3 regions of the Pseudoduganella sp. LjRoot289 genome follow, and region 2 is predicted to be linked to each of the others. Evidence: predicted binding sites of a transcription regulator. Region 2 holds the regulator's gene; each other region holds the start of a gene.
The links. The regulator sigma-54, encoded in region 2, starts transcription at its own class of promoters, with help from an activator protein. The targets are predictions, from matches to a motif close to TGGCANGNAANCTGCTTT.
Positions count from the first base shown of each region.

Region 1 (3,268 bases), 4.9 Mb from region 2:
GCCGGGCGGTTTCGTCGACTACCAGACCGGCATCTTCCTGATGAAGGTGGACAACCAGGCCGACTACCGCCGCGAATGGGGCAACGACGCCGGCGCCTGGTACGCCAACCGCGACCAGTACAACCGCCTGGACGCCAACGCCGCGGGCCGCTACCTGCTGCAAAACTCGCTGGACCGCCTGCAGATGTCCTTCAACTCGCCGGCCGGCGTGCAGGACATCCGCAACAAGAGCGCCGCTATCTTCGCGCAGGCCAACTGGCACCTGTCCGAACCGCTGACCCTGACCACCGGCATCCGCGCCACGCACGAGAACCGCAAGAACAAGGGCCACTCGCTGGTCAACAACTACGGCAACGCGGCCGAGCTGAATCCGGTCAGCGTGAACGGCGTGCAGTTCGGGGGCTTCAGCTCGGACAGCCTGGGCCAGCTGCGCGCCGGCAACAGCGCCGCGCAGCTCGGCGTCGCCGACGCCGCGGCCAATAAATACTTCGGAGCGCCCGCCGGCGCGGTGCCCGGCAGCGCCTATGCCGGCCTGACCGACGCCCAGAAACGCCAGGTGGCCGACGCGAAGGCCATCCGCCTGTCGCAGGTCGGCGTCGTCTTCAACGACACCGAGGCCGCGCCGTTCAAGGATACGCTGCCCGCCTTCGTGCTCAGTCCCTCCTACAAATTCAGCAAGGACCTGACGGGCTACGCCTCCTGGCAGTACGGAGAGAAAGCAGGCATCTCGCAGCTCACCAACGGCGTGTCGAACCTGGTCCGCAAGGAGAAGACCAACGCTTTCGAGACCGGCCTCAAATCCGCGCTGTTCGAGCGCCAGTTGCTGATCAACGCCAACCTGTTCCTGATGAACATCAAGGACTACCAGCAGGCCGTGCGCGTGCTGGACGTCTACACCACGGGCCTGAACAACGACGGCCAGAATTACTTCACCACCGCCACCGGCAACGTGCCCAAGGTGCAGGCCAAGGGCCTGGAGGTCGACGGCGCCTACAACGGCATCAAAAACGTCACGCTGCGCTTCGCCGGCGCCTACACGGACGCAAAGTACAAGGAGTTCAAGAACTCGGCCCAGCCGGTGGAGAACGGTTTTACGGGCGCGGCGCCTTACCGCGACGTAAGCGGCGAGCAGCTGCCCGGCGCGTCCAAGGTCACCCTCAACCTGGGCGCCGACTACCGCGTGCCGGTGTGGGGCAACAAGGAGTTCCACGCCAGCTTCAACACCGCATACAACAGCCGCTACAACTCGGACAACACCTTGTCCAGCTACGGCTGGATAGGCGCGTCCAGCATCACCGACCTGGCTATCGGCCTGGGCACGCGCAGCCAGTCTTTCGACGTCAGCCTGCTGGTGAAGAACGCCTTCGGCAACGACGCGCCGCTCACGCGCACCTGGAACACCTACACCCCCGCCGTGCCGCGCTGGCTGGGCGTGGTCGTCAGCGGCAAGCTCTAAGGCTGATGCTGGCGTAGCAGCGCTGGTTGGCGTGTGTACGCCAGCCAGCAGGCCACGCGCCGCGGGCCCTAATCCGCGCCCGCAGATCCCTTTCAAATCAAACACTTGCAAGTGTCGGGCGAAACGCGCGGGCTTGGCACGGTAGTTGCCAATACAAGCTTGAACATCGCCACATTCAACAGGAGCCCGTCAATGAAATTGAAGACCATATCGATCGCCGTGCTGTTATTCACCTCCGCCGCGCTGACCGTCGCGGCGGACGACAAGACCGCCGCCCCGGATCCAAAAGCCTCCGCCACCGCATCCTCGGCGCCAGCCAAGGCCTGGGCCTACAGCCAGGTGCAGCGCCCGGCCGAGCCGGCGGTAAAGCAGAAGGCCTGGGTGCGCACGCCCATCGATGCATTCGTGCTGGCCAAGCTGGAGGCGCAGGGCTTGAAGCCATCGCCCGACGCCGACCGCGCCACCTTCATCCGCCGCGCCACATTGGACGCCTGGGGCCTGATCCCCTCGCCCGAGGAAGTGCAGGCCTTCGTGGGCGACCGCTCGCCGGACGCCTACGAGAAGCTGGCCGACCGCCTGCTGTCGTCGCCGCACTACGGCGAGCGCCAGGCGCGCCGCTGGCTGGACCTGGCGCGCTACGCCGACAGCGCCGGTTTCCAGAACGACCAGACCCGCCCCAACAACTACCGCTACCGCGACTACGTGATCAACGTGTTCAACTCGGACAAGCCATTCGACCGCTTCATCAAGGAGCAACTGGCGGGCGACGAGCTGTGGCCGGACAGCCAGGAAGCCAAGGTCGCCACCGGCTTCCTGGCCGGCTACCCGGACAACTACAACTCGCGCGACCTGGTCCAGCGCAAATACCAGATCGCCACCGACATGACCGACATGGTCGGCGAAACCTTCCTGGCCGCCACAGTGGGCTGCGCGCGCTGCCACAACCACAAGGCGGACCGCGTCAGCCAGAAGGAATACTTCCAGCTGCAGGCCTTCTTCGCCAACACCAGCTTCGACGACAAGGTTCCCGCCGCCAAGGGCGAGGCCGAACTCGCGTACGAGAAGCAGATGGCCGTCTATCGTGAAGCGACCAAGGATATCCGCGCCAAACAGAAGGCCATCCTCGATACCGTGCGCGACGTGGGCGTGAAGTACCACAAGGAGCGCTACCTGACCGACAGCCGCGAAGCCATCTTCAAGCCCGAAAAGGACTGGACGGCGATGGACCGCTGGGTCAATTTCCGGCTGAAATCCGTCAGCACCGAGCAGGACGTGGTGCTGTACCTGCGCCTGAGCGCCGAGGACAAGGATAGCGCCGACTACAAGCCTGAAAACGTCGAGAAGTACAAGCAGTACCAGAAACTCACTGCCGACCTACGCAAGTTCGACAAGCTGCGCCCTGAAAAAGGCAGCCTGAACCTGACCGCAGCCACCGAACTGGGCCACGCCGACTCGCCCCCCACCCAGGTGCGCTTCGGCGGCGTGCACGAGCGTCCGCTGGAGGAAGTGCAGCCCGGCCTGCCCGCCCTGTGGGCCGGCAACGCCAAGCCCGAGATCGTAGCGACCGCGAACTCCTCGGGCCGCCGCACCGCGCTGGCCAACTGGCTGGCCAGCACGAACAATCCGCTGACGGCGCGCGTCTTCGTCAACCGCGTATGGGGCCAGTACTTCGCCAACGGCATCGTCGCCACGGTGGCCGATTTCGGGCGCGCCGGCCAGAAACCCACGCACCCCGAACTGCTGGACTACCTGGCGGCCGATTTCATGGAAAAAGGCTGGAGCGTCAAGAAGCTGCACCGCCAGATCTTGCTG
Region 1 covers NZ_CAXUPN020000001.1:1,332,199-1,335,466, reverse strand. The annotation lists gene ACSQ8Y_RS05815 (TonB-dependent receptor) at 1-1,456, shown strand, start outside; gene ACSQ8Y_RS05810 (DUF1549 and DUF1553 domain-containing protein) at 1,649-3,268, shown strand, end outside.
Region 1: ACSQ8Y_RS05810 (DUF1549 and DUF1553 domain-containing protein) is a predicted target of sigma-54. The motif match lies at 1,591-1,608, and genes of this name have one in related genera.

Region 2 (3,268 bases):
AAATCAGCTAAATCAACAATACCGTATTCTAGATCGATGGCCGCAAAAAAGGGCGCCAGATGCGCCCTTTGTTGGAGTGCCGGGGACCCTACAGGGTGGCGGCGGGTTCGTAAGTGTCGGGGAGGTGTTTGATGGCGTCGTGGCCGTGCTCCTGCACTTTCGATTTGTATTTCATGACTTGGCGGTCCAGTTTGTCGATCAGCGTATCGATGGCAGCATACAGGTCTTGCGACAGGCTTTCCACGTACACGGTCTTGCCGGACATGCGCAGATTGATTTCGGCCTTTTGCCTTTTGTCTTTCTCGGTGAGGTTATCTACGGTCAGGATGACAGCAATATCAATAACTTGATCGAAATGGCGTTTGATCCTCTCCAGCTTGCTCTGCACGTATTCACGGATGGCTGGCGTCACTTCGAGATGATGTCCACTGATGGTGAGATTCATACACACTCCTAAAGAAGAGGGCTCATACGCTGTCGTCTTGTTGGCGCGTAGGGGAACCCAAGTAAAACTACAAAGCTTTACGCAGACTAACCGGTGGGATTTTCAGAGCTTCGCGATACTTGGCAACAGTCCGTCGCGCAATTACCATGCCTTGTTCCCCCAGCATGTCCGCAATCTTACTGTCGGATAATGGATTTTTCGGGTCTTCAGCTCCTGTCAATTGCACTATCAGCGCCCGTATCGCCGTCGAGGATGCTTCTCCTCCTGCTTCGGTGGCGACGTGGCTGCCAAAGAAATATTTCAACTCAAACATGCCATGCGGAGTCAGCATGTATTTCTGAGTTGTTACCCGAGAAATAGTGCTCTCGTGTAGTCCCAGTGTATCAGCAATTTCACGCAACACAAGGGGTCTCATGGCAACCGCGCCATGGCTGAAAAAGTTCTTTTGTCTTTCTACTATCGCCTGCGCGACGCGCAGGATGGTGTCGAAACGCTGGCGCATATTCTTGATCAGCCACTTCGCTTCCTGCAGCTGCGCGCCCATGGCGGACTCGCCCTTGCCCTGCTTGAGCATGTTGGCATACAGCGCGTTTACGCGCAGGCGCGGCATCACGTCGTTGTTCAAGGAGACCTGCCAGCCATTGCGCGCCTTCTTCACGATCACGTCCGGCACCACGTAGTCGGACACGTCGGAGGCGAACTCCGCGCCCGGGTGCGGATTGCACAGCCGTATCACCGTTTGCGCTTCGCGCAAGTCCTCGTCGTCGCAGTCGAGGGCTTTTTTGAGCTTGTTGAATTCGCGCTGCGCGAACCAGGCCAGGTGCTTTTCGACGATGGTGACGGCCATGCGGCGCGTCACCAGGGGCACGCCCGGCATGCGCCGGATCTGCAGCGACAGGCACTCGGACGCGCTGCGCGCGCCGACGCCGATCGGGTCGAACGATTGCAGCAGGGTCAGCGCCGTCTGCAGCTCGTCGAGCTCGACATCGGCCTCTTCCGGCAGGCGGGCGTGGATGTCCTCCAGGCTCTCTTCCAGGTAGCCGTTCTCGTCCAGCGCGTCGATGATCAGCTCCATCAGCACGCGGTCGCGCGGCTGCTGCACCGTCACGCGCATCTGTTCCATCAGGTGCTCGCGCAAGGTGCAGTGGCTGGCCTCGAGCTGCGGGCGCGAGTCCTCGTCGTCGGGCGCCTTGCTGCGGCCGGCGTCGCTCCAGTCGCTGTCGGCCTCGGCGTTGCTGGCGCTGTCGCCGTCGCCGCTCTCGAACGCTTCGGCTTCCTGCGCGGGCGCGCTGTCCTGCGCCGGCGCGCCGACGTCGGCCGGCGACGCTTCGGCGCCGCTGGACTGGGTCTGGTTGATGGCGCCGTCGCCAAGCAGGCGCAGCGAGCGGTCGAGCGGATCGTCCAGCCGTTCCAGCAGGGGATTGTCGCCCAGCAGCTGCTCCAGTTCCTGGTGCAGCTCCAGCGTGGACAACTGCAGCAAGCGGATCGATTGCTGCAGCTGCGGCGTGAGCGCCAGATGCTGCGAGGTGCGGAGTTGCAGAGACTGTTTCATGGGTGCTTACATGCGGAAGTGTTCGCCGAGGTAGACGCGCCGCACCGATTCGTCGGCGATGATGTCGTCCGGCCGGCCGGACGCGAGCACGCTACCCTGGTTGATGATATAGGCGCGGTCGCAGATGCCCAGCGTTTCGCGCACGTTGTGGTCGGTGATCAGCACGCCGATGCCGCGCTCCTTGAGGAAGCGCACGATGCGCTGGATCTCGATCACGGCGATCGGGTCGACGCCGGCGAAGGGTTCGTCGAGCAGCACGAAGCGCGGATTGGTGGCCAGCGCGCGCGCGATCTCGACGCGGCGGCGCTCGCCGCCGGACAGCGACAGCGCCGCGTTCTCGCGCAGCTTCTCGATCTGCAGGTCGGCCAGCAGGCGGTCCAGGCGCTCGTCGATCTGCGCCTTGCTCAGCCGCTTGCCGTCCACCTTCTGGATCTCCAGCACGGCGCGGATGTTCTCCTCCACCGTCAGCTTGCGGAACACGGACGCTTCCTGCGGCAGGTAGGACAGGCCCAGCGTGGCGCGCTGGTGGATCGGCATGCTCGACACGTCCACGCCGGCGATGTCGATGCTGCCCGCGTCGGACGGCACCAGGCCGACGATCATGTAGAAGGAGGTGGTCTTGCCGGCGCCGTTGGGGCCGAGCAGGCCGACCACCTCGCCGCACTCGACCTGCAGCGAGACGTCGTGCACCACCTGGCGCTTGCCGTAGGTCTTCTGCAGGCCGCGCACGACCAGGGTGCTGTTGCAGCTTGGAGTGTGTTCCGCCATCGTCATTTCCCCGCCGCAGGCTGCACCGGCGCCGGTGCGGGCGCAGTTGCCGGCGCGGACGGCTTGGCAGGCTTGTTCGACGGCTGGATCACCATGGTGCCGCGGCCGGCGCCCGGCTTGCTGCCGCCGTCGGCGCTGTTGCGCACGCTGAAGAATTCGCGCCGGCTGTCGTAGGAAATGAACTCGCCCTCGACCTCGTCGCTCGGCTTGTTGCCTTCCAGGCGGCGCACCTTGGCGCGCGAGAACAGCTTGACCAGTTCGGCCTTGCCGTCGTACTCGATGCGTTCGGCTTCGCCTTCGACCCACTGCTCGCCCTCGCCGTCGCGCTTCTGGCGGAAGGTGGCGGGCTTGCCGCCCACGCTGGTCAAGGTCACGTACTGGTAGCCTTCCGGATCCTTGGTCACCACCGCCTTGGCCGACTTCATCAGCAAGGTGCCGCGCGTGAGCACGACGTTGCCGGTCAGCGTGCTGATCTGCTTGACGTCGTCGACGTCGGCGTTGTC
Region 2 covers NZ_CAXUPN020000001.1:6,263,765-6,267,032, reverse strand. The annotation lists gene hpf (ribosome hibernation-promoting factor, HPF/YfiA family) at 89-445, opposite strand; gene ACSQ8Y_RS26990 (RNA polymerase factor sigma-54) at 513-1,997, opposite strand; gene lptB (LPS export ABC transporter ATP-binding protein) at 2,004-2,765, opposite strand; gene lptA (lipopolysaccharide transport periplasmic protein LptA) at 2,768-3,268, opposite strand, start outside.

Region 3 (3,268 bases), 660 kb from region 2:
GCATCGACGACACCGGCCTGGTGCTGGAAAACGGTTCCGGCCTGTCGCGCAGCGAGCGCGTGCGTCCGGCGCAGATGGCCGGGCTGCTGCAGGCGGCGCAAAAGAGTTTGTGGATGCCGGAATTTTTGACCAGCTTGCCGATCGCGGCGGTGGACGGCACCATGAAGCGCCGCCTGAAAGACAGCGCGGCGGCCGCGCGCGCGCGGGTGAAGACCGGCACGCTGAAAAATGTGGTCGCCATCGCCGGCTATGTGCCCGACGCGAATGGCGAACTGTGCATCGTGGTGGCGATGATCAACCACGAGCTGACCGGCAACGGCAACGGCCGCAAGGCCATCGACGCGCTGGTCGACTGGGTGGCGCTAAGCGGGAAATAGACAAACTGCGAGGAGCGCACGCGCCTGTGGCCGGCACGCAGCAATAGTTTGTGGCCGGGGCGCTTGCCGGCCAGCCGGGCGCAGTTCAGGGTCCGGGGTGGGGGTTATCTGGCAAGGATGGAATCGCCCGGAGGTACTCGTACATCGCGCTCAAGTCACGCTCGGTCTTTTTGCCAAACACCGGCCAGGGCATGACTTGCACGATGGTGCCCGGTGGATCTTTCGGATTGTGGCCGGTTCGCATCATCTGGATGAACTCGGCCCGGCTCAGCCCGGCCGGCTTGCCGGCATAGTCCGGCGTGATGTTCGCGGACGTAATGACGGGACCGAACTTCCGTCCGCCGGACAGGTATTCTTCCGCGTTAATACGCTCGGGCTCGCCCTTGAACGGATCGCTGCCGGGCGAATACGCCGGATGAGAGTGGCAATCGATGCACCCGCTGGTGTTGACGATGTAGCTGCCCAACCCAACCAGGGCGCGATTCTTTCCGGACAGATCAAGTTTCACACCAGGTGGCACGACTTCAAATCCCCGCTTCACCTGGCTCACACTCACCGGGCTCTCATCGTGGTCGCCGCGATCGTCGTGCTCCCCGTACCTGTCCGATGCCGACACCGATACCAGCAAGGCCGTAGAGGCGATGAAAGCAGCTGCGGAACGCAGGCCCAATCCGATTGATTTTTCCATGTTAACTTCCTCCAAGATAAAAGGATGTCACTTGGCAACCAGGATATGCAGTTCCACCCGACTGCCCTCAACCAGTCTAATCGGCGAACGCGGTCCTACCGCTACTTCAGGCCATGGCTTGCGTTTTATCAAATGGGGGAACGAAGGAAGGCAAGGCGTCGAGGCAACGAGCTTGACTAAACAGGGCGACAGCGCATGCCGCCCCGTGCAATTACTTCTGGCGGCGGCGCGATGCAAACAGGCCGGCCAGGCCCAGGCCCATCAGTGCCAGCGACGCTGGCTCAGGCACGGTGCCCGGTGCACTCGCTGGTCCCAGGCCATTCACCACGACGTTGTCGACCACGCCGTCCAGGCTGACCGTGACGTTCTGGTTCAAGTCCTGGAAACGGATCGTCGCCTGGTTGCCATTGCCGACGAACGTAAAGCTGAAGTGATTCAGCGCGCCGGTTACCGCGTCTTCGACGACGTTCGTGATCAAGGTTGCGCCGTCAAAGCCCAGGACGGTTGCGCGCAGAGCTTGCGCACCGCCAGCCGTCACGCCGTAGTCGAAGTCCCACTGGTAGGTTTCGTTGGCCACGGTGGCAAAGGCCTGCGACAGGCGGCCGTTGGTCGATTTATCGCCGGCGTTGAAGGTGGCCATTTTTTTGCCATTGGCGGCGATGCTGCCGGCGCCAAAGTAATTGCCGCTAAGCGAAATATCGGTCACGTCGACGTTACCGCTGGTGGCCCAGCCGGTAAGGCCGAGTTCGAAGTTGCCGTTGGTGATGAGGTTTGCTTGCGCGCCGCTGGCGGCCAGCAAAGCCATCGCACCGATCAGTGATTTGATTTTCATTGGGTTACCCACAGTTAAGATTACTTTTGTGAGTAGCAATAATGGTGCCAGGAACAATGCATTGTTATAAATCAATGACTTGCATATCGATAATTGCAGTTTCTTTTGAGAACTGTAAAAATTCCCGACAAACTTTGCAAAATCAAATGCTTACAATTAAACAATTCAGGGGAGCCATCACAGCACACGCGTGTATTGCTGCCGTACCAGGACCCGGTCGCCGCAGTCGAAATGCCACCACTCGCTGTTGATGCCCGCAAAGCCGGCCTGGAACATGGCGCCGCGCAGCAATTCGCGGTTGGCGATCTGCGCGGCGCTGATGGCGCCGCGCGCCAGCATGGCCGCTTCCAGCGCGGGATGGGACAACTCGGTCAGGTCGTCGAAGCCGGTACCCATGTCGAGTTCGCGGCCTTGCCCATCCACTATGGTGATGTCGACCGCCATGCCGAAGGAGTGGATGGAGCCGCGCGCCGGCTCGGCCAGGTAGCCAAGCAGGTCGGTGCCCTGCAGTGCCGCCCACAGTTCTTCCTGCACCCGTTGCGGCCGCAGGGCGTCCAGCACCAGCAATTTATGCCCCGGACGTTTTTCGCCCAGCCAGGCCACGGCTTTTTCCAGCGCGGCGGCGGCGTCGCGGTGCAGCCAGGCGCAGTCGTGCGGCGAGTACAGGTCGCGCCCGACAAAGTTGTCCGGCGTGGCGTAGCGCAACTCGACGGCGATGCCGGCGATGCTGCCCAGGTGCCGGAAGTCCGCGCTGGCCGGCACCTCTTCGTTGCGTATGGTGTTCATCGCGGCGCTTTTTCCAGGCAGGCGCGCGCGGCGGTGGCGATGCAGCCGGCCAGCTGGCGCGCGCCATGCGACAGCGGCGCGTGACCCGCCGTCAACAGGTAGAGCTGGACCGGAATCGCCGGGGCCCACGCGCGGCGCTGCACCAGCCCGCAGTTGGCGGAGGCGGCCGTGAACGGATCGACCACCGCCATGCCGCCGCCGGCCTCGACCAGCGAGCGCGCGATCTGGTAGGTTTGCACCACGGTGTGGAACACTGGATGCAGGCCCTGCGCTTCGCAGGCGGCCACCACCATCTCGCCCAGCGGGTCGTTGTCGGCGTGGCCGATCAGCTCGCCCGTCAGGCCGGGCGCGCCCAGCGGCGCGGCGCAGTCGGCGGCGCTCCAGGTGCCGGTGGGCGCGATCGCCGTCATCACGCCCTGCGCCAGCGGCTCGGCGACGATGCCGGGGTGGCGCGGGTCCTGCAGCGACAGGGCCAGGTCGGCTTCGCCCAGGCGCAGCGTGTTGACGATCTCGCTGGTGTGGTGGGTGGCCAGCTCGCAGCGTGTGCCCGGGAACTCCCTGCGCCAGGCGCTCATGGCCAGCGGC
Region 3 covers NZ_CAXUPN020000001.1:5,603,913-5,607,180, forward strand. The annotation lists gene ACSQ8Y_RS23955 (D-alanyl-D-alanine carboxypeptidase/D-alanyl-D-alanine-endopeptidase) at 1-377, shown strand, start outside; gene ACSQ8Y_RS23960 (hypothetical protein) at 463-1,065, opposite strand; gene ACSQ8Y_RS23965 (PEP-CTERM sorting domain-containing protein) at 1,277-1,897, opposite strand; gene ACSQ8Y_RS23970 (M15 family metallopeptidase) at 2,075-2,683, opposite strand; gene ACSQ8Y_RS23975 (LysR family transcriptional regulator) at 2,680-3,268, opposite strand, start outside.
Region 3: ACSQ8Y_RS23965 (PEP-CTERM sorting domain-containing protein) is a predicted target of sigma-54. The motif match lies at 1,930-1,947, and genes of this name have one in related genera.